2 regions of the Streptomyces sp. NPDC001843 genome follow, and region 1 is predicted to be linked to the other one. Evidence: predicted binding sites of a transcription regulator. Region 1 holds the regulator's gene; the other holds the start of a gene.

Region 1 (11,030 bases):
CCCCTGCCCGTGCCGGGCCACGTGCGTGTACAGGTCGCGCATGCGCACGCCCCGGCCGCGCAGCGCCAGCGCCCGGTGCAGTCCCTCGGTGAGCTCGTCCTCCCGCCGGATGCCGCCGGGCTGCACGGTCAGCACCTCGGTGGTGCAGGCCTCGGTCGCCTCGTCCATCGCGGCCTGGATCCGGGACAACCCGTCCAGGACGCGGATGGCGGTGCCCTCCGCCGAGACGGACGCGGCAGGCTGCGACTGCCGTCCCAGACCGGCGTACCGCTCGAACGCGGACACCGCCGAGCCCACCCGTCGCTGGCTCTCCCTAACTTCGTCGTACACCCCGCGCAGCAGCCGGGTCATGACCTCCTGCGGGGAGGTCGGCACCAGCCAGTCCATGTCGTCGGGGTCCGGGTGCAGCAGTGCCAGCTCCAGCAGGCAGGGCACCGGTTCGGCGTCCGTGCGTGCCACGCGGCCCCGCCGTACGGCCCGGGAATACACGCGATCCCCGGCCTCGCACAGTCGGTCGGCACCGTGGGGATGCTCCTCCGTCCCGTGCCCGGCCATCGCCCATTCCACCCCCGGTTTGCGGCCTCTTCCGCAGCGCAACTATGCGCGGCCCCGACCGGGTCCGCAACACGGCTCTCCGCGCCACGACCGACGTAAACCACTGGTATGGCCGGTTATCGCCCCGCCCCCGCCCGCCGCACTGCAACAAGCTGATGGTGGTGCGCCTCAAGCCACGGGTGCATCGTGGTACCGCCTGCTCCGGGCGCCAGGACGCCCGGTGGGGCCCGGTCGGGCTTCCCCGTCCGACCTGGGCCGCCGCATCGCGCCCACGGGGGTGGCGCGATGCGGCAGCCGGCCGGCGCCGTGCCCGGGGGCGGCTACTTCAGGCCGATGGCCGCGCAGTCCGCCTTGAGCTTGGGCGTGCAGATGTCGTCCACCTTGTAGATGCCGTCCGCGAGGACGGTGCTCTTGATGGTCTTCTGCGTCAGGGCGTTCACCGTGACCAGCTGGGCGGGGATGTCCTTGTTGGTGGGGCTGTCGACCTTGTCCTGGGTGAGGGAGTCGAACTGGATGTCCCGGCCCTGCAGCTTGGCGACGGCCATCTCCGCGGCGGCCTGGGCCAGGTCCGGGTAGGGCTTGTAGACGCTCATGTACTGCTCGCCGGAGACGACCCGCTGGACCGCCGACAGCTCCGCGTCCTGGCCGGTGATGGGCGGAAGATGGGTGACGCCCGCGTTGTGGAACGCGTCGACGATGGCACCGGCCATGGCGTCGTTGGCGGAGTAGACGGCGGCGATGTTGTCCTTGCCGATCGTGTTGATCGCCTTGGTCATCTCCTTCTCGGCGTTCTTCGGGTCCCAGAGGGGGGTGTCGTAGCTGTCGGCGATGGTCACCTTGCCGTTGAGCTCGGAGAGCGCGCCCTCCTTGAACTGCGCCGTGTTCGGGTCGGTGGACGAGCCGTTGATCATCACGACCTTGTCGGAGGTGTCGGCCTGCGGGCCCAGCGCCTCGAGCAGGGTGCGGGCCTGGACCTCACCGACGAGCTCGTTGTCGAAGGAGGCGTACGCGTCGATCGGGCCCTCGGCCAGCCGGTCGTAGGCGATGACCGGGATGCCCGCCTCATGGGCCTTCTTCACCATGGGGGCGATGCCGTGCGAGTCGACGGCGTCGAGGACGATCAGGTCGACCTTGTCGTCGATCATCTGCTGCATCTGGCGGATCTGCGTCTTCAGGCTCGACCCCGCGTTGGCGTACACGGTCTTGCCCTGCTTCTTGGTGAGCTCGGAGATCCGGTCCCGCATGATCGGGTAGTCGAACTCCGCGTACCGCGTGTTCGTCTTCTCCGGCATCAGGACGCCCACGGTGACGTCGTTGCCCTTGGTCGGGCTTGCGTCGCTCGAGTCCCCCGTCGCGTTCAGCATGCCGCAGCCGGCGAGCGAGAGGGTCATCGTGGTGGCGGCCACGGACAGGGCGATACGACGCATTCGAGGGCTCACTTCAGGGGTTTCGGGACGCGGCGGCTCCTATGCCACCCAGATGTCTGAAAAGCCAACGCGTCGCCCACCACCGGCGTCAAGCGGAATCACTTAACGAGTGCGCAACACCACGCTCCGCAGCACCTGTGAAGGCGGAGCGGAATCGCCTCCAAACGCCCTTTACGGACCCTTCACCCAGCGGGAGTTCACGTGTGGGTAAAGATCGGTGCAACCAACTCCATACCTCGCGAGTCGCGATCGTCGGCAGCGCGAACGCCCACTCGGGTCGCCGCCCCGATCCGAGCACAGGAGCGAACGATTCACGACGCGCACGTCCCCACCGGAACGTCCCCCCGGCACCGAAGGGCACGGCGAAGGGGCCCGGAGGTTCACCCTCCGGACCCCTTCGGCGTGCGCGTGCGCGTCAGTCCGACGGCCCCTGCCGCTTCGGACGCCAGACCACCAGCGCGCTGGTCTGCTGGACCTCCTGGTACGGGACGAGGTCCCGCCGGTAGGAGGCGTGCACGGCGGCCTCGCGCTGACGCATCGCCGCCGCCGCGCCGTCCAGCGCCGCCTGCATCTCCGCGACACGGGACTGGAGGGCGGCGACCTGGTTCTCCAGTTCGATGATGCGCTTGATGCCGGCCAGGTTGATGCCCTCGTCCTGCGACAACTGCTGCACCTGGCGAAGCAGTTCGATGTCGCGGGCCGAGTAGCGGCGGCCCCGGCCGGGAGTGCGGTCGGGCGAGACCAGGCCCAGGCGGTCGTACTGGCGCAGCGTCTGCGGGTGCAGGCCGGAAAGCTGGGCCGCCACCGAGATGACGTAGACCGGGGTCTCCTCGGTCAGTTCATACGGGTTGCGTCGACGGCCGTCCATCCCACTCAAGCTCCCTTCGCAGCCTCGAACAGCTCAGCCCGCGGATCCTCCCCCGCGGTCGCCTCGCGATACGCCTCGAGCGCGTCACGAGCCTTCCCCGACAGGTCCTTCGGAACACTCACCTCGACGGTGACCAACAGGTCGCCGCGGGTGCCGTCCTGGCGGACCGCGCCCTTGCCCCGCGCCCGCATGGTGCGCCCGTTGGGCGTGCCCGGCGGCAGCTTCAGCGTGACGGCGGGGCCGCCGAGGGTCGGGACCCTGACCTCGCCGCCGAGGGCCGCCTCGGCGAACGTGACGGGGACGGTGACCGTGAGGTTGTCGCCCCTGCGGCCGAACACCGGATGCTCACCCACGTGCACGACCACGTACAGGTCACCCGCCGGCCCGCCCCGCTCGCCGGGCGCGCCCTTGCCGCGCAGCCGGATGCGCTGCCCGTCGGTCACGCCGGCCGGGATACGGACCTGCATGGTGCGGGACGACTTGGCCCGGCCGCTGCCCTTGCAGTCCATGCAGGGGTGTTCCGCGATCAGACCGCGGCCCTTGCAGTCGGGGCAGGGGTCGGTGAGGGAGAAGCCTCCCCCGGAGCCCCGGGCGACCTGGCCGGTGCCGACGCAGGTCGGGCACACACGCGGGGTGCCGTTCTTGTCGCCGGTGCCCGAACAGGCCTTGCACGGTGCCTGCGAGGACATCCTGAGCGGGACCGTGGCCCCCTCGATGGCCTCCGTGAAGCTCAGCGTGACCTCGGACTCGATGTCCTGGCCGCGCCGGGGCTGGGTGCGTGTGGTACCCGCACCGCCCCGGTTGAACAGGCCCCCGAAGACGTCACCGATTCCGCCGCCGAAGCCGCCGCCCTGGGCACCGCCTCCGGCTCCGCCGCCGAAGAGGTCGCCCAGGTCGAAGTTGAACGATCCGCCACCCGCTCCCGGCCCGGGGCGGAAGCCCCCGTTGCCGAAGAGCGCGCGCGCCTCGTCGTACTCCTTGCGCTTCTTGGGGTCACCGAGGACGTCGTTCGCCTCGGAGATCTCCTTGAAGCGCTCCTCGGCCTTGGCGTTGCCCTTGTTGGCGTCCGGGTGGTTCTCGCGGGCGAGCTTCCGGTACGCCTTCTTGATCTCGGCCTCGGTGGCGTCCTTGGGGACGCCGAGGACCTTGTAGTAGTCCTTCTCGATGAAGTCCTTGGTGCTCATCCCCGACGCCCCTCCTTCCCGTCAGTGTCTACGACGTCAGCCCTCCTCAGGGCCGTTGTCCTTGTCGTCGTCCGCCGCCTGGGCCTCGTCGGCCCCCTCGGCCTTGACCGTCTGCGCGCCGGGCTGCGGCTCGGCCACGGCCACCCGCGCGGGGCGGATGGTGCGCTCGCCGATGCGATACCCGGGCTGCAGGATCGCCACGCACGTCGTCTCGGTGACGTCCGGCGCGTAACTGTGCATCAGGGCCTCGTGGATCGTCGGGTCGAAGGGCTCGCCCTCCTTGCCGAACTGTTGCAGGCCCATCTTGGCCGCGACGGTCTCCAGCGACTCGGCCACCGACTTGAAGCCGCCGACGAGTTCGCCGTGTTCCCTCGCTCGCCCGATGTCGTCCAGCACGGGCAGGAGCTCGGTCAGGAGGTTCGCGATGGCGATCTCCTTGACCTGGATCCGGTCGCGCTCGACGCGGCGGCGGTAGTTCTGGTACTCGGCCTGGAGGCGCTGGAGGTCCGCGGTGCGCTCGCCGAGCGCGGTGCGCACCTGGTCCAGCTGGGCCACCAGACCCGCTGTCTGGCTCGCGTCCCCGGCCGGGGCCGCCTCCTCCTTCGGGGAGGAGGCGGCCTTCGGCTCGGCGTCTTCAGGGGTGGCGCCGGAGGGGACGTCGGGCTTCTCGTCGAAGCCCGGGGTCTCCTCCGTCACGCGGCACCGTCCTTGCGCTCGTCGTCCACGATCTCGGCGTCGACGACATCGTCGTCGGCCTTGGCCTCACCGGCACCGGCGGACTCGCCACCGGCGGCCTGCGCGGCGTCGGCGTACATGGCCTGGCCCAGCTTCTGGGAGACGGCCGCGACCTTCTCCGTGGCGCCCCGGATCTCGGCGGTGTCCTCGCCCTTGAGGGCTTCCTTCAGTTCGCCGATCGCGCCCTCGACCTCGGTCTTGATCTCGCCCGGGACCTTGTCCTCGTTGTCCTTGAGGAACTTCTCGGTCTGGTAGACGAGCTGCTCGCCCTGGTTGCGGCTCTCGGCGGCCTCGCGGCGCTTGTGGTCCTCCTCCGCGTACCGCTCGGCCTCCTCGCGCATGCGGTCGACCTCTTCCTTCGGGAGCGAGGAGCCGCCGGTGACGGTCATCTTCTGCTCCTTGCCGGTGCCGAGGTCCTTCGCCGTGACGTGCATGATGCCGTTGGCGTCGATGTCGAAGGAGACCTCGATCTGCGGGACGCCGCGCGGCGCCGGCGGCAGACCGGTCAGCTCGAACATGCCGAGCTTCTTGTTGTACGCCGCGATCTCGCGCTCGCCCTGGTAGACCTGGATCTGCACGGACGGCTGGTTGTCCTCGGCCGTGGTGAAGATCTCGGAGCGCTTGGTCGGGATCGTGGTGTTGCGCTCGATCAGCTTGGTCATGATGCCGCCCTTGGTCTCGATACCGAGGGACAGCGGGGTGACGTCGAGCAGCAGGACGTCCTTGACCTCGCCCTTGAGGACACCGGCCTGGAGCGAGGCGCCGATGGCGACGACCTCGTCCGGGTTCACGCCCTTGTTGGCCTCCTTGCCGCCGGTCAGCTCCTTGACGAGCTCGGCGACGGCGGGCATACGGGTGGAGCCACCGACGAGGACGACGTGGTCGATCTCGTTGATGGAGATGCCGGCGTCCTTGATGACGTTGTGGAACGGCGTCTTGCAGCGCTCCAGCAGGTCGGCCGTCAGCTGCTGGAACTGAGCCCGGGTGAGCTTCTCGTCCAGGTGCAGCGGGCCCTCGGCGGACGCGGTGATGTAGGGAAGGTTGATCGAGGTCTCGGTGGACGAGGACAGCTCGATCTTCGCCTTCTCGGCGGCCTCGCGCAGACGCTGCAGGGCCATCTTGTCCTTGGCCAGGTCCACGCCGTGACCGGACTTGAACTGCTGCACCAGGTAGTCGACGACGCGCTGGTCCCAGTCGTCACCACCGAGGTGGTTGTCACCGTTGGTGGCCTTCACCTCGACGACGCCGTCGCCGATCTCCAGCAGGGACACGTCGAAGGTGCCGCCGCCGAGGTCGAAGACGAGGATCGTCTGGTCGTCCTTGTCCAGGCCGTAGGCGAGCGCGGCCGCGGTCGGCTCGTTGACGATGCGAAGGACGTTCAGACCGGCGATCTCGCCGGCCTCCTTGGTCGCCTGGCGCTCGGAGTCGTTGAAGTACGCCGGGACGGTGATGACCGCGTCGGTCACCTTCTCGCCCAGGTAGGACTCGGCGTCGCGCTTCAGCTTCTGCAGGATGAAGGCGGAGATCTGCTGCGGGTTGAAGGGCTTCCCGTCGAGCTCCATCTTCCAGTCGGTGCCCATGTGGCGCTTCACCGAGCGGATGGTCCGGTCCACGTTCGTGACCGCCTGGCGCTTGGCGACCTCGCCCACCAGCACCTCGCCGTTCTTGGCGAAGGCGACGACGGACGGCGTGGTCCTGGCACCCTCGGCGTTGGTGATGACGGTGGGCTCGCCGCCCTCCAGAACGCTGACGACGGAGTTAGTCGTGCCCAGGTCGATGCCGACCGCACGTGCCATGGTTGATTCCTCCAGCTGACTTGAGTGGAACAGGCTCAAGTGTGCATGAGGCGGACCGCTGGGTCAACAGACATGAGTCGACTGGGCTCAAGTCTTATCCGTTCCTTACACGCAACCGCCCTGTGACCTGCGTGGATGCATCACCGGAGTCCTGTGTGGAGCCCTGCGCGGGCGGCCTGAAGGAGGCCCGAACGGGTGACGTGAAGGAGGTCTGGGCCGGTGTCCGGGTGAAGGTCTGAACGGGTGTGCGGGTGGAGGTCTGCGCGGGCGTCCTGGTGGAGGTCTGGACCGGTGTCCCGGTGAGGGTCCGGGTCGCCGTCCGGGGTCCGGTCTGTGCGGGTGCCCGGCGACGGGCCCCGTACACGGGGACGCGCAGCAGTCCGAGCACGACCGCCGACGCCCCGCCGACCACCCACAGCACGGCCGGCTCCCCCGCCCACCCGCTGTGCACGAGCACCCCGGCCAGTACCGCCGCGAAGGCCCCGGCCCCCAGCAGCGCGGTGACCGTGGGCGGCGTGGGCCCGAGCCGCCGCAGCCGGTGGGCGAGGTGGTCGGGCCCGCCGCGCAGCAGCGGGCGCCCGGCCATCAGCCGCGAGACGACCACGAGGACCACGTCCGCGGTGGCGACCGCGGTGAGCGGGAAGAGGACCCGGGCGCTGGACGCGAGCGGGTACCCCGCCCGGGCGAACACGGCGGCGGCGGCGAGCAGGAAGCCGGTGAACAGCGACCCGCAGGCCCCCAGACCGATCCGGGCCGGCGGCCAGTTGTGCATGAGGAACCCGGTCAGGGCGGCGGCGAGCACGCTCAGCAGCACCGCGAGCCCGTCCATCACCTCGGCCGCCGCGCAGGCGCCGGCGCCGAAGGCGGTGACCACCCCGACCGTGCCCGCGAGCCCGTCGGCGTGGTCGAGGGCCCGGAAGGCCAGCGCCGCGAAGACGATCCAGGCGACCGCGAGCAGCCCGGCGGGCAGCCCCGTCTCCTCGTACGGCACCACGAAGGCCGCCGCCACCGCCGTACCGCCGACCAGCACCCGCGCCCGCAGCCGCCACACGTCGGCGGCCAGCCCGAGCGCGGCGACGCCCACCCCCGCGACCAGCAGCCGCGCCACCCCGTCCCCCAGGGGTGCCACCCGCGTCCACTGCCCGGTCCCGGCGACGAGACAGGTGACGGCCACGACGGCCAGCCCCCCGAACAGCGGCACCGGCCGCTGTCGCCGCCGGTCGACGATCCCGGCCCGCAGAACGGGCCCCCTGAGCAGCGCCGCGAGCACGGCGGTCAGGAGGAAGGCGGTGGTGGCGGCGATGATCCCGTAGAGCACGGCTCTAAATTAGGCCCGAAAGTAACAATTCTGGATGAATAACACGATCAGATTGCCGGACGGGCTCCCCCTCGGCCCCTCTGCGGCCTCCGCTCAGGCACACCTCAGCGACCCATATCACCCCGCACCCGGCTGCATCCCGACGGAAGATGGGGGTAGTCTCAGACGGACTGCATAAGTTACCGCTTAGTAATGTCGCTCGGTTAATTCGAGGCCGCCTCAGGAGCCCCAATGCAACTCGCCGCGATCATCGTGTCGCTGGTCCTGATCGTGGTCGGCGTGGCACTGTTCGGCCGCGCCCTCCTGCAGATCTACAACTTCATGCGGCTGGGCCAGCCCGTGCCGGCCGGTACGCGGACCAACGATCCCACACAGCGCACCCTCACCGTGGCCAGGGAGTTCGTCGGCCACACCCGGATGAACCGGTGGGGCGTCATCGGTGTGGCGCACTGGTTCGTGGCGGTGGGCTTCTTCACCCTGCTGCTGACGATCGTCAACGCGTTCGGCCAGCTGTTCAAGGCCGAGTGGCTCCTGCCGGTCCTCGGTGACTGGGCGCCGTACAACATGTACGTCGAGTTCATCGGCACGATGACGGTGCTCGGCATCCTCGCGCTGATCGTCATCCGCCAGCTGAGCCACCCGCGCAAGCCGGGCCGCAAGTCCCGCTTCGCCGGCTCCAACTTCGGCCAGGCGTACTTCGTCGAGACCGTCATCCTGGTCGTCGGCGTCTGCATCTTCATGCTGCACGCCCTGGAGGGCGCCCAGCACCACGTGGACGGCTACGAGGCCTCGTTCTTCATCTCGTACCCGGTGGTGCACTGGCTGGAGGGCATGGACGTCTCCACGCTCCAGAACCTCACCTACTTCTTCGCCGGCCTGAAGATCGCGACCTCCTTCATCTGGATGATCGTGGTCGGCCTGAAGACCGACATGGGTGTGGCCTGGCACCGCTTCCTCGCGTTCCCGAACATCTGGTTCAAGCGCAACGCGACCGGTGAGACCTCGCTGGGCGCCCTGCTCCCGATGACGTCCGGCGGCAAGCCGATCAACTTCGAGGACCCGGGCGACGACGACGTGTTCGGCGTCTCGCAGGTCGAGCAGTTCTCCTGGAAGGGCCTGCTGGACTTCTCCACCTGCACCGAGTGCGGCCGCTGCCAGTCGCAGTGCCCCGCCTGGAACACCGGCAAGCCGCTCTCCCCCAAGCTGCTGATCATGTCGCTGCGGGACCACGCCCACGCCAAGGCGCCGTACCTGCTCGCGGGTGGCGGCAAGACCATGGAGGGCGAGGAGAAGGCGTCCGAGGAGGCGCTGAAGGACGTCCCCGCCGCCGCTCTCGCGGAGGCCGAGCGCCCGCTGGTCGGCACCGCCGAGGAGAACGGCGTCATCGACCCGGACGTCCTGTGGTCCTGCACCACCTGCGGCGCCTGCGTCGAGCAGTGCCCCGTCGACATCGAGCACGTCGACCACATCGTCGACATGCGCCGCTACCAGGTGATGATCGAGAGCGCGTTCCCGTCCGAGGCGGGCACGATGCTCAAGAACCTGGAGAAGAAGGGCAACCCCTGGGGCCTGGCCAAGAAGCAGCGCCTGGAGTGGCTCAAGGAGGTCGACTTCGAGGTCCCGGTCGTCGGCAAGGACATCGAGGACCTCAGCGAGGTCGAGTACCTGTACTGGGTCGGCTGCGCCGGCGCCCTCGAGGACCGCGCCAAGAAGACCACGAAGGCCTTCGCCGAACTCCTCCACATCGCGGGCGTCAAGTTCGCGATCATGGGCGGCGACGAGAAGTGCACCGGTGACTCCGCCCGCCGCCTCGGCAACGAGCCCCTCTTCCAGGAGCTCGGCATGGAGAACGTGATGGCCCTGAACACGGCGTTCGGCGAGGAGCTGGACGACGAGGGCAAGGTCACGGCCGAGTCGAAGAAGCCCAAGTCGGCGAAGAAGATCGTCGCCACCTGCCCGCACTGCCTCAACACCCTCGGCAACGAGTACCCGCAGCTCGGCGGCGACTACGAGGTCATCCACCACACCCAGCTCCTCCAGCACCTGGTGGACGAGGGCAAGTTGGTCCCGGTGATCCCGGTCGAGGGCATCATCACCTACCACGACCCGTGCTACCTGGGCCGCCACAACAAGATCTACACGCCCCCGCGCGAGATCATCGGCAAGGTCCCGGGCCTGCGCAACGAGGAGATGCACCGCCACAAGGAGCGCGGCTTCTGCTGCGGCGCCGGCGGCGCCCGGATGTGGATGGAGGAGCGGATCGGCAAGCGCATCAACAACGAGCGCGTCGACGAGGCCCTCTCCCTCAACCCGGACATCGTCTCCACGGCCTGCCCGTTCTGCCTGGTCATGCTGACCGACTCGGTCAACGGCAAGAAGAACGACGGGAAGGCGAAGGAGTCCATCCAGGTCGTGGACGTCGCCCAGCTCCTCCTCGACTCCGTCAAGACCCCGGTCGACCCGGCGGGCGAGGCGGAGACGGAGAGCGAGCCGGAGCCGGAGCCGGTGAAGTAGGAGCCGGTGAAGTAGGCGAAGCGCCCCGACCCGACCGGTACGACCGATGCCCCCTCGCCCTCTCCGGGCGAGGGGGCATCGTCGTGCTCACCAGGCGGAGACGGTGGAGCTCGGTGTCACGACGGGCCCGGAGTCGGGAAAGGTCGGTGTCACGACGGGCCCGGGGTCGGAAAGGGTCGGTGGCCCGCCCGGGGCGGAGTCGGAAGAGGTCGGTGTCCCGCCCGGGGCCGGCTCGGCCGCTGTCGCGCCCACGACGTCGACCACCGCCCCGGTCCGCAGCCGTCCGTACAGCCACTTCGCGTCGGACAGCCGCAGGCCGATCCAGCCCGAGGTGGTGTCGTAGCTGCCCGGGGCCTTCTTGTCGTACGGAATGGCGGCGAGGAAGGTGGTCGCGCCGTCCTGCCCCCGCAGGCCGATCACCCACGGCAGCTTGTAGCTGCCCGCGGCCCCCCCGACGACCACTCCACCGCCCATCTCCTTCACGTCGGTCATCGAGGTGACGGTCATCCGCCCGGTCGGCGTCGGTGTCTTCGCGAGGCCGGAGGTGATCGGCACCTTGCGCCCGCCGGCCACGAGGTACCGCGCCGAGAGGTTCACCGTGACGTCGGCCGCCGCCCGCTGGGTCGGCGAGCT
Region 2 (11,030 bases), on a different contig from region 1:
CGCCAACCTGGCGGCGACACTGCTGCGTTTCCTGCTCTTCAGGGCCTGGGTGTTCCCCGCCCGCCGCCGCGGCGCGGGAGGCCGGACCGCGTGAACCACACGATGACGCCGGCGACCGGCTCCGGGGCCGACTCGCCCGAGCCCCCCGCCCGCGCCGCCGAGCCCGGAGACGGCCGTGGCTCGCCGGTCCTCCGTACCATCCGGCACTACGGTCCCGTGCTCGCCTTCTACGGCGTACTCAAGCTCATCGGCTTCCTGGTCTTCATGTACCTGCTGGACTCGTCCGGCGACTTCCGGCAGAAGGACCCGCGCTTCGGCGGGGGCGCCCACGCCTGGGACGTCCTGGCCAGCTGGGACGGGTGGTGGTACCAGCAGATCGCAGCGTACGGCTACCACCCCGCCCTCGTCCCGGTCCAGGGAGCGCACGGGCTGCTCACCCTCCAGGGCAACTCGGCGGCGTTCTTCCCGCTCTACCCCGCCGCGATGCGACTGGTCGCCGACTGCACGGGGCTCGGTCTGTACGCCGCCGGCATGCTGGTCTCGGTCGTCGCCTCCTTCGTCGCCGCGCTCGGCGTCTACGCCGTCGCCGCCCGGCTTCGGGGCAGGAGGGCCGGGCTGGCCGCGGCCGGGCTGTGGGCCGTGTGGCCCGGCTCCGGCCTGGAGTGGGCGGGCTACTCCGAATCCCTGTACGTGGCGCTCGCCGTCTGGGCCTGCTACGCCGTCATGACCCGCCGATGGCTCACCGCCGGGATCCTCACCTTCCTGGCCGGCCTCAACCGCCCCACGGCGGCCGCGCTCATCGCCGGCCTCGGCGTGGCCGTACTGCTCTCCCTCCGGCGGCGGGAGGACGGCGTCGTACGCCCGCTGGCCGCGATGCTGATCTCCCCGCTCGGGCTCGCCTGGTACCTGCTCTGGGTCGGCCACCGGATGGGCGACTACGGCGGCTACTTCGCGCTCCAGAAGGGAGCATGGGCCCACACCTTCGACTACGGGGCACAGACCCTGGACGTCTTCACCTCCGTCGCGGTGGGCCACTTCGACTACCTCTTCGCGTTCCCCGTCACGGACATCATCGGCGTGGGCGTCGTCCTGCTGGGCCTGATCCTGATCCCCCTGCTCATCCATCTGCGCCCCCCGGCCGTCCTGACCGTCTACACACTCCTGACCTTCGCCCTGGTCCTGGGCAGCCAGCAGATCTTCGGCAACGTCTCCCGGTACCTGCTCCCCGCCTTCCCGCTGTTCCTCCCGCTCGCGACGGCACTGCGCCGGCTGCGGCTGCGCCTGCTGTGCGCGGTGCTCGGCATCGCCGCGGTGGCCTCGGGCTCGTACGCGGGGTACCTGCTCTTCGAAGCGGGGGTGCCCTAACAGCCGCCCGGCGCCCGGAAGTTGCGATTCTTCCTCCGATTCTTCCTGGACCGCCGGGCACCCGGCTGATGACATGAGCCCGTGACCAAGACGCTCTCCACGGCGCCGCTGGCCGCCTCCGAGCGGGAGGAGTGCTGGCACGACGCCGTGTCCCGCACCTTCATACCGCTCGACGTCGCCCTCCTCGAGAAGGAGCCGTCGCCCGGCACGATCGTCACCGAGCGGGTCGGCCCCCTGCGGATCGCGCATGTGCAGGCGGGCCCGCAGGCGGTGACGCGGAGCAGACGCCTCATCGCCCGGGACGGCCGCGAATACCTCACCCTCAGCATCCAGCGGAGGGGCACCGCGACGAAGGAGCAGGACGGCCGGGAATCCCTGCTGAAGCCGGGCGACTTCTCCCTTTCCGATTCGTCCCGCCCGTTCCGGAAGAAACTCGAGGGCGGGTTCTCCTTCGTCTCGTTCCACTTCCCCCGCCAGGAACTCCCGGTCCGTGACGCAGACCTGCGCGAGTTCACGGCGACCGCCTTCGGCGGTGGCTCGGGAACCGCCGCACTGGTGTCGTCCTATTTCATGTCCATGGCGCGTGAAGCGGCGGGCTTCGACGACGCCGTCGGCCGCCGTGTCGCCGCCACCGCGCTGGACCTGCTGACCCTGCTGGTCGACGAGCACCGCGGCCGAGCCGCTTCCCCGGCGCCGGAATCCCCGGCGGCCGCACTGGTGCGGGTGAAGGACCACATCATGCGCAATCTGGCCGACCCCGACCTGTCACCCGCAACCATCGCCGCGGCGCAGTTCATGTCGGTCCGCCTGCTGCACAAGTTGTTCGAGCAGGACGGGGCCACGGTGGCCGGCTGGATCCGGACCCAGCGGCTGGAACGCTGCCGCCGCGATCTGCTGAGACCCACGGCCCTCGAGATCGGGGTGGCGGGCATCGCCCGGCGCTGGGGTTTCGTCAGCGCCAGCCATTTCAGCCGGGCCTTCCGCGCGGCGTACGGGATGAGCCCCCGGGAGTGGCGCTCGGCTGAGACGGCTGGTCCTCGGCAAGGCTCTTGAGGCCCCCGCGGGCCTCCTCCAGCAGGGCTTCGGGAACGCGGTCCTCCATCGTGAGCACGGCGCGGTACTCGGCGGCGGCCTCGGCACCTTCACCGAGGTGGTCGAGCGCGCGGGCCAGGAGCAGGTGGACCCTGCCCGCCTGCTGGTGATAGCCGAGGGTGTCGAGCTGCCCGCGGGCGGGACGCAGCACCTCGACCACCTCGCGCCAGTGCTCTTGGTCGAGGTGGACGTCCGACACGTGGTACCGGGCGATCAGTTCGGTGATGTGCCGTATGTTGGGCGGAACGCGGTCGCGGTTGCGGGGATCCGCCAGAGCGTCCATGACCTCCCGGTACTTGGCGATGGCCTCCTGCGCGCGCCCGGTCTTCTGCAGCAGCGCGATGCTCAGATTGCAGGCCTGGAGGTACCCGTTGACGTTGTCGGCCCGGACGAACAGTTCCCGGGCGCGGTGATTGTTGTCGACGGCGGACGCCAGGTCACCGACCGCGTTCTGCAGCCAGGCGAGGTAGGCGTGCGCCTCCGCCTGCTGGCCGACGTTCGAGCAGGACCTGGCGAGGCCGAGCGCGCGGGTGGCCTCCGCGACCGCTTCCGGATGCCGACGGGCATGGGCGAAGTAGGCCCACGCGAGGTAGTTGCGGTGGGTGGCCTCCAGCGCCGCGTCACCCAGGGCCGCTCCGGCCTCGGCGGCGCGTCTGTAGATCTCCGTCCACTGGTCCCAGGACACCCAGTGCTCCGACAGCCAGTGCATGGCCTCGGCGACCTCGGTGACCCTGGCGTGCTCGCCCGCGTCGGCGGCATCCCGGAACGCCGCCAGCCAGTTGTCGCTCTCCGCCTTGATCCAGCGCAGCGCGGCTTCACGGTCGTCGAGGGCGACCAGGCGGCCGGGGTCCGGCGGTGGAGCGCCGTAGCCGGGCTCGTACCAGCGGCCGGCCAGAACGGCGGTGTCCAGCAGCCAGGAACGCAGGCGGGAACGTGCCGCCGCGGCCTCCTCCGGGCCGTCCTCGGCGCGGTGGCGGGCCACGGCGTACAGCCGCAGCAGATCGTGGAAGCGGTAGCGGTCGCCGCGGGAGGTCATCAGCAGCCCCGCCTCGAGCAGTTCCTCCAGGAGGTCCTCGGCGGCGGGCGGCGGCGCGGCCGCGAGCGCGGCCGCCGACGGCATGCCGAAATCCCCTCCCGGCACCAGCGACAGCAGCCGGAACATCCGTGCGGCTCCGGGCGCGAGGCGGGAGTAGGAGAGTGCGAACGCGGAGTTGACCCGCAGGTCACCGGCGCTGAGCGCGTCCAGCCGGCGATCCTCGTCGGCCAGTCGGTCGGCGAGCCGCCGCAGGTTCCAGTTGGTGCGGGTGGCCGCCCAGTTGGCGGCGACCCGCAGGGCCAGCGGGAGATGCCCGCACAACTCGGTGACGGAGTGCGCGGCGGCCGGCTCGGCGTCCACACGGTCCGCACCCACGACCGCACGCAGCAGGGCGGCGGACTCCTCGGGGCTCAGCGCCCCCAGCTCCAGGCGCTGCACCCCCTCCAGGCCGGCGAGCGTGCGGCGACTGGTCACCACGACGAGCAGACGTCCCTCGCGCGGCAGCAGGGGCCTGATCTGAGCCTCGTGGCCGGCGTTGTCCAGGACGAGTACGGCGCGCAGGCCGGCGCTGATCGCGTAGTAACGCGCCAGCCTCTCCTCGGCGTCGAGCTGCGCCAGCTCGCCGTCGCCCACACCCCATGCGCCCAGGAGACGCAGCACGGCCTGTTCCGCCGGGAGCGGCTGGGCGTCGAGGCCCCGCATGTCCAGCAGGAACGTTCCGTCCGGGAAGGACGGCGCCGACTCCTTGGCCAGCCGCACCGCCAGCGTGGTCTTGCCGCTGCCCGGCGGGCCGAACACCACCGCCACCGGCATCGCCGCCGGGTCCGCTCCCCGCGGCGCCGGATCGGCGTCACCGGCGGCCCGCTGCGCGAGGGCGCGCAGGACGGACAGTTCCGTGTGCCTGCCGACGAAGTCCGGGACACCTCTCGGCAGCGTGTACGGCGACGCCTTGACGGTGGCGGCGGCCGACGGGGCGGGACGGGCGGCGCGGACGGCGCTCAGCAGCTCGGCGCGGGCCGCCTCGTCCAGCCGTAGTCCCTGAGCGAGCGCGGTGACGGTGCCGGGGTGCGGCCTCAGGCTCCGGCCCCGCTCCATGTCCCCGATGGCCCGCCCGGAGATGCCCGACGCCTCGGCCAGCTCCTCGATCGTCAGACGGCGGCTGTGCCGAAGCTCCCGCAACAACCGGCCGAACGGCGTCCCTGTGCCGGCCCGCCCCCCTTGCTCCCCACTCACGGCTGCTCCCCACTCACGGCGCTCAGTGTATTCGTGCGGCCATTCGTGAGCGGCGGCGTGTGCGGTCGGCGCGGGCCGTGACGCGGGCTTATGTTCACCAGAACATCCGACATCCGGAGTAAAAATGGCAGAAACGGATGAACTGGTTGATCTGAGGAGTGGGCTGCCGTCCGCGCCCACCACCCCCGCCGCTCGCCGTGCCATCGCACCATGGCCGTACGCCGTCGGCCTCGTGACCGCCGTCGGTCTCGGCTCGGTCCTGGCGCTGACGGTCACCCACTGGGCGAACCACCCGGCCGTGGCGGCCTGGCGCACGGTCTGCCTGGCCATCACCGTCCAGGCGTTGCCCTTCCTCCTGCTGGGCACGGCTCTGTCCGGCGCCATCAACGCCTTCGTGCCGGCCGATCTGTTCACCAGGGTGCTGCCCCGGCGCCCCGCGCTCGCCGTCCCGGTGGCCTCGGTCGCCGGGGCCGTCCTGCCGGGCTGCGAGTGCGCCTCCGTCCCGGTCGCGGGCAGCCTGATCCGACGTGGCGTCACCCCGGCCGCCGCCTTCGCCTTCCTCCTCTCGGCGCCCGCGATCAACCCGATCGTGCTGACGGCCACCGCGGTCGCCTTCCCCGGCAACCCGGCCATGGTCCTGGCCCGGCTGCTCGCCTCGCTGACGACCGCCGCCGTGATGGGCTGGCTGTGGCTCTGGCTGGGGCGGGAGGACTGGCTGCGACCCGCTGTCCGGCACACCGGCCACCACCCCGGTCACAGCCGGTGGCGGGAGTTCCGCCTCGGCTTCCAGCACGACTTCCTGCACGCGGGCGGCTATCTGGTGCTCGGGGCCATGGCCGCGGCCACGTTCAACGTCGCGGTGCCGCGCTCCGTCCTCGACGCCTTCACCGGCTCGCCGTGGCTCTCGGTGCCGTTCCTCACCCTGCTCGCCGTGCTGCTCGCCGTCTGCTCGGAGGCCGACGCCTTCGTCGCGGCGTCGCTCACCGGCTTCTCGCCCGTCGCCCGGCTCGCCTTCCTGGTGGTCGGCCCGATGGTCGACCTGAAACTGATCGCCCTTCAGACCGGCACCTTCGGCCGGGCCTTCGCGCTGCGCTTCTGCACGGCGACGACCCTGGTGGCCGTGGCGGCGAGCGTCCTGATCGGGGGAGCGCTGCTGTGAAGCGCGTCCTCCAGGCACTCCTGCTGGCCCTGACCGGCCTCGGCCTGCTGCACACCGCCCTCTTCACCGACCTGTGCCTGCGCTACGTCAAGGAGGGCCTGCGGCCTGTGCTGATCGCGTCGGGCGTCCTGCTCCTGGTGCTGGGCCTGGCGGCCGCGGCAGCCCGCGAGAAGGCCGGAGGCCAGGGGCACGACCACGACCACGACCACTCCACCGCTCCCCGGATCGCCTGGCTGCTGTTCCTGCCCGCCCTGAGCCTCCTGTTCTTCCCCCCTCCCGCCCTGGGCGCGTACACGGCGTCGCGGGCGAACGACCGGCCGCCGCAGCAGGGGAGGCGGTTCGACCCGCTGCCGGACACGTCGTCCCCCGTGCCGATGACCCTCACGGACTTCACCGCCCGGGTGCGGCAGGACCGCCGGCAGGACATGCGGGGCCGCAGCGTCCGCATGACCGGCTTCGTCACACCCGCCGGGCAGGACGGCGGCTGGTACCTGACCCGCATCATCTTCACCTGCTGCGCGGCCGACTCGCAGTCGGTCAAGGTACGGATGTACGGGACTCCCGCCCCGCCCGCCGACACCTGGGTGGCCGTCACCGGCACCTGGCACCCCCGGGCGGCGCTCGCGGCCCTCGACGTGCACGGCATCCGGCGCGTCCCCCAGCCGGTCAACGCCTTCACGGACGACCTCCCGCTCACGCCCTCGTGATGCGCGGACGGCGCGCGGTGAGGTCACCGCGGGACGGCAGGACGGCGGGGCCGATCATGCGGGCGGTGGCGGGTGGCGGGCCGGTCACCTCCACGTGGGCGGGGCGCAGCAGCTGGTCGCCGAGGCGGTAGCCGGGGCGGAGGATCGCCGTGCACACCAGGCGGTCGCCGTCCTCCCGGACATGGTGGGTGAGGGCCTCGTGGCGGGTCGGGTCGAACTCGTCACCCACCTCCCCGAACGCCACCAGCCCCAAGGCGCCGGCCTGGCTCTCCAGCGTGTCGGCGACCGTCCGCAGCCCCGGCGTCGCCGGCTCGTACGCACGGGCGCGGTCGACGGCGTCCAGCACCGGCAGCAGAGCGGTGAGCACGTTGGCCGCCGCGATCCGGCTCACGGCCAGACGGTCTCGCCGCACCCGCTTGCGGTAGTTGTCGTACTCGGCCTTGACCCGCTGCAGATCGGCGGTGCGCTCCTGGAGCAGGCGCTCGAGCTCCGCCGTGCTCCGCGGGCGGATCGGGGTCATCTCAGCCTGCCCTGTCGTCCTTCTCGCCCTGGTCGTCGACGATCTCGGCGTCCACCACCTCTTCGTCCGGCCCGGAACCCCCCGAGTCCCCGGAACCCTCAGAAGCCCCGGAAGCCGCCGAAGACCCGGATGCCGCCTGCTCGGCGCGCGACTGCTCGTACAGAGCCGTGCCGATCTTCTGCGCGGCCTGTGCCGCGCGGTCCAGGGACTCCCGGATCGCACGCGCGTCCTCGCCCTTCAGCTTCTCCTTCAGGTCGGCGAGGGCGCCCTCGACCTCGCCGCGCACGTCGCCCGGAACCTTGTCGGGGTTGTCCCTGAGGAGTTTCTCCGTCTGGTAGACGAGCTGCTCCGCCTGGTTGCGGGTCTCGGCCGCCTCGCGCCGCCCGCGGTCCTCCTCGGCGTGCTGCTCGGCCTCGCGGACCATGCGGTCGATGTCGTCCCTGGGGAGGGCGGAGCCGCCGGTGACCGTCATCTTCTGTTCCCGGCCGGTGCCGAGGTCCTTCGCCGAGACGTGCATGATGCCGTTCGCGTCGATGTCGAAGGCGACCTCGATCTGCGGCACGCCGCGCGGCGCCGGGGGCAGACCGGTGAGCTCGAACATGCCGAGCTTCTTGTTGTACGCGGCGATCTCCCGCTCGCCCTGGTAGACCTGCACGGTCACCGAGGGCTGGTTGTCCTCGGCGGTGGTGAAGATCTCCGAACGCCGGGTCGGAATGGTCGTGTTGCGCTCGATGAGCCTGGTCATGACGCCGCCCTTGGTCTCTATGCCCAGGGACAGCGGGGTGACGTCCAGCAACAGGACGTCCTTGACCTCGCCCTTGAGCACACCGGCCTGCAGCGACGCGCCCACGGCCACGACCTCGTCCGGGTTGACGCCCTTGTGCGGGTCCTTGCCGGTCAGCTCCTTGACCAGCTCCGTCACGGCGGGCATCCGCGTCGAACCGCCCACCATGACGACGTGGTCGATTCCCGACACCTCGATGCCGGCGTCCTTGATCGCGTTCTGGAACGGCCCCTTGCACCGTTCGAGCAGCTCACTCGTCAGCTGCTGGAACTGGGCGCGGGTGAGTTTCTCCTCCAGATGCAGCGGGCCCTCGGCGGAGGCCGTGACGTACGGCAGGTTGATGGTGGTCTCCGAGGAGCTGGACAGCTCGATCTTGGCCTTCTCTGCGGCCTCCCGCAGGCGCTGCACGGCCATCTTGTCCTTGCTCAGGTCCACGCCGTAGTTGTTCTTGAACTGCTTGACCAGGTGATCGACGATGCGCTGGTCCCAGTCGTCACCGCCCAGGTGCGTGTCGCCGTTGGTGGCCTTCACCTCGATGACGCCCTCGCCCATCTCGAGGAGGGAGACGTCGAAGGTGCCGCCGCCGAGGTCGAAGACGAGCACGGTCTGGTCGTTCTCCTTGTCCAGCCCGTACGCCAGCGCCGCCGCGGTCGGCTCGTTGATGATCCTCAGGACGTTCAGCCCGGCGATCTCACCGGCCTCCTTGGTGGCCTGCCGCTGGGCGTCGTCGAAGTACGCCGGAACGGTGATCACGGCGTCGGTGACGTCCTCGCCCAGATAGGCCTCCGCGTCCCGCTTGAGTTTCTGCAGCACGCGCGCGGAGATCTCCTGCGCGGTGTACCGCTTGCCGTCGATGCCGTCGCCGTGTTCCGGGAACCGCCAGCCGTGGTCTCCCATGTGCCGCTTCACGGAACGGGCGGTGCGCTCCACGTTGGTCACGGCCTGCCGCTTGGCGACCTCCCCGACCAGTACCTCGCCGTTCTTGGCGAAGGCCACGACCGACGGGGTGGTCCGCGCGCCTTCCGTGTTGGTGATGACGGTGGGTTCGCCTCCCTCGAGGACCGCGACCACCGAGTTCGTCGTACCGAGGTCAATGCCGACCGGACGCGCCATCTGGGTCTCCCTCCTCGTGCGCCTCCATTGTCCCGCCACCTTCCCGCCCGCCGCGAGCTGGGACTTCGGTCTGGGTGGTGTCCACCGAAGCCCGGCGAGACGGGTGAGGCGGCTGTATGCTCACGAACGCATGTGCGAGAAATGGGTCTGAGTCGGAACAACTCAACACAGGGGGGATCGTGCCTGCACGGCACCATCGGCTGACGCGCGCGGGGAGCGCCGTCGCCGTCGGGCAGACCTACCCCGCCCCGGTCGGCGACGTGCTCCTCGGCGACAACTTCTACGGCTACTACGACGCCGCCAAGGGGGCGATCCGGCTGCAGGAAGTCATCAACGACGTCAACTACCCCATGTGGGATATCACCGGCGTCGCGCCCACGACGGCCGCCGACACCCGGGGCGTCACCTGGACGATCGACCGCCGTTCCAACAAGATCGCCTACGTGGGCGTGGACGGTGCCGTCCACGTCGTCAGCGCCTACACCGGCATCGACCTGCCGTCCAGGCTCTCCGTGCCCGACTCCACCACCCCGTCCTCCTTCGCCGCGAACGGTGGCGGGGCACGCTGGGAGGGGCGGTGGTGGCTGTCCAAGCCGGCGGCCTCCTGGCAGGTCACCCTCAAGAGCGCCACCACGGGCGCGGTGCTGCGTACCTGGCAGGGCGGCGAGACCCGCAGCGCCGTGAGAGTCTCCTGGGACGGCAGAGCACAGGCGGGCGGCACGCTGGTGCCGAACGGCTCCTACACCTGGACCCTCACCGCCGTCCCGGCCGACGGCAGCCGCGCCACGCTGTCCACCTCCGGCACCGTCAAGGTGACCGGAGCCGCGGCGGTACGGCGTGACCTCGCCGGCTCCGACGGCATAGGCGACCTGCTGACCCTGGACTCCTCCGGCAGCCTGACCATCCAGAAGGGTGACGGCGCGGGCGCCTACTCGGGCAAGGTCTCCGGATCCGGATGGGCGACCTCCGTCAGGGCCGTCCCCGTAGGCGACCTGAACGGCGACCGCTGCAACGACGTGCTCGTGCGCTTCAGCAGCGGCACGCTGCGCGGGTACCGGCCCGGTTGCGGCAAGGCCGTGACGACCTCGACCCCGTACACCTCGCTGGGCACGGGATTCAACCAGTACGACGTGCTGACCTCGCCCGGAGACGTCACCGGGGACGGGCGGGCGGACCTGATCGCGCGCGACTCCTCGACGCACACGGTCTACCTGTACAAGGCGACCAGCTCCGGGAAGCTGTCGTCCCGGGTGAAGCTGTACGCCGACTGGTCCGGATACAAGAAGATCGTCGGCGCGGGTGATCTGGGCGGCGACGGCCACGGCGATCTGCTGGTCCAGGACAAGTCCAACGAACTGTGGCGCTACAACGGCACGGGATCGGGCACCTTCAAGTCCCGCGTGAAGGTCTTCGACGACTGGGGCTCGTCCTACGACGTCGTCGTCGGTGTCGGCGACATCACCGGTGACGCGAAGGCCGACCTCGTCTCCCGGGACACCGCCGGCACCCTGTGGCGCAACGCCGGCGACGGCAAGGGCTCCTTCGGCGGCCGCACGAAGGTCGCCACCGGCTGGGGCGGGTACAAGGGCGTGTTCTGACCCGGCCCGGCGGAGCGCGCGTCACCCCGCGGCGGGCGCTCCGCCGGCCGACGGCGCGATCGTCGTGACGACCCGCGTGAGGGAGGGGGCGCGGGGAACGGAACCGAACCCGAAACGCACCGGCGGTTCCACCGGGGCCGCGGCGCCGAGGTCCCGGCCCGCGAAGACCGCGGACACCGCTCGGACGGGCCGCAGGTCCCGCGCCCCGTACCACTCCCGGTGGCCTCCGCCGGCGCTGCCCCGGGTCCGCACCCCGGGCAGCAGCAGCCGGGCCGGCCGGTCCGTGAGCGCGCTCCACGCAGGCCGGCGGGCGACCACGCCCGGGACGGCGCGCAGCAGGTACCCGAGAAGGCCTCGTCGGCCCGGGGTGAAACGCAGCCGGAGCGGCCCGGCGGTCACCGTCCAGACGCCGTCCGCCACGCT

What was found. The regulator HspR, encoded in region 1, represses chaperone genes until heat shock. The targets are predictions, from matches to a motif close to TTGAGNNNNNNNNNCTCAA.
Region 2: dnaK (molecular chaperone DnaK) is a predicted target of HspR. The motif match lies at 9,157-9,175, and genes of this name have one in related genera.

What each region holds. Positions count from the first base shown of each region.
Region 1 is NZ_JBIATQ010000003.1:267,279-278,308, forward strand. It holds gene ACFYZQ_RS09665 (LuxR C-terminal-related transcriptional regulator) at 1-555, opposite strand, end outside; gene ACFYZQ_RS09670 (substrate-binding domain-containing protein) at 876-1,982, opposite strand; gene ACFYZQ_RS09675 (heat shock protein transcriptional repressor HspR) at 2,398-2,850, opposite strand; gene dnaJ (molecular chaperone DnaJ) at 2,856-4,034, opposite strand; gene grpE (nucleotide exchange factor GrpE) at 4,071-4,730, opposite strand; gene dnaK (molecular chaperone DnaK) at 4,727-6,565, opposite strand; gene ACFYZQ_RS09695 (MraY family glycosyltransferase) at 6,660-7,883, opposite strand; gene ACFYZQ_RS09700 ((Fe-S)-binding protein) at 8,115-10,397, shown strand; gene ACFYZQ_RS09705 (L,D-transpeptidase) at 10,485-11,030, opposite strand, start outside.
Region 2 is NZ_JBIATQ010000002.1:403,054-414,083, forward strand. It holds gene ACFYZQ_RS07180 (glycosyltransferase) at 1-94, shown strand, start outside; gene ACFYZQ_RS07185 (hypothetical protein) at 91-1,365, shown strand; gene ACFYZQ_RS07190 (helix-turn-helix domain-containing protein) at 1,447-2,418, shown strand; gene ACFYZQ_RS07195 (helix-turn-helix domain-containing protein) at 2,333-4,726, opposite strand; gene ACFYZQ_RS07200 (permease) at 4,851-5,885, shown strand; gene ACFYZQ_RS07205 (TIGR03943 family putative permease subunit) at 5,882-6,592, shown strand; gene grpE (nucleotide exchange factor GrpE) at 6,579-7,112, opposite strand; gene dnaK (molecular chaperone DnaK) at 7,114-9,009, opposite strand; gene ACFYZQ_RS07220 (FG-GAP-like repeat-containing protein) at 9,189-10,607, shown strand; gene ACFYZQ_RS07225 (hypothetical protein) at 10,629-11,030, opposite strand, start outside.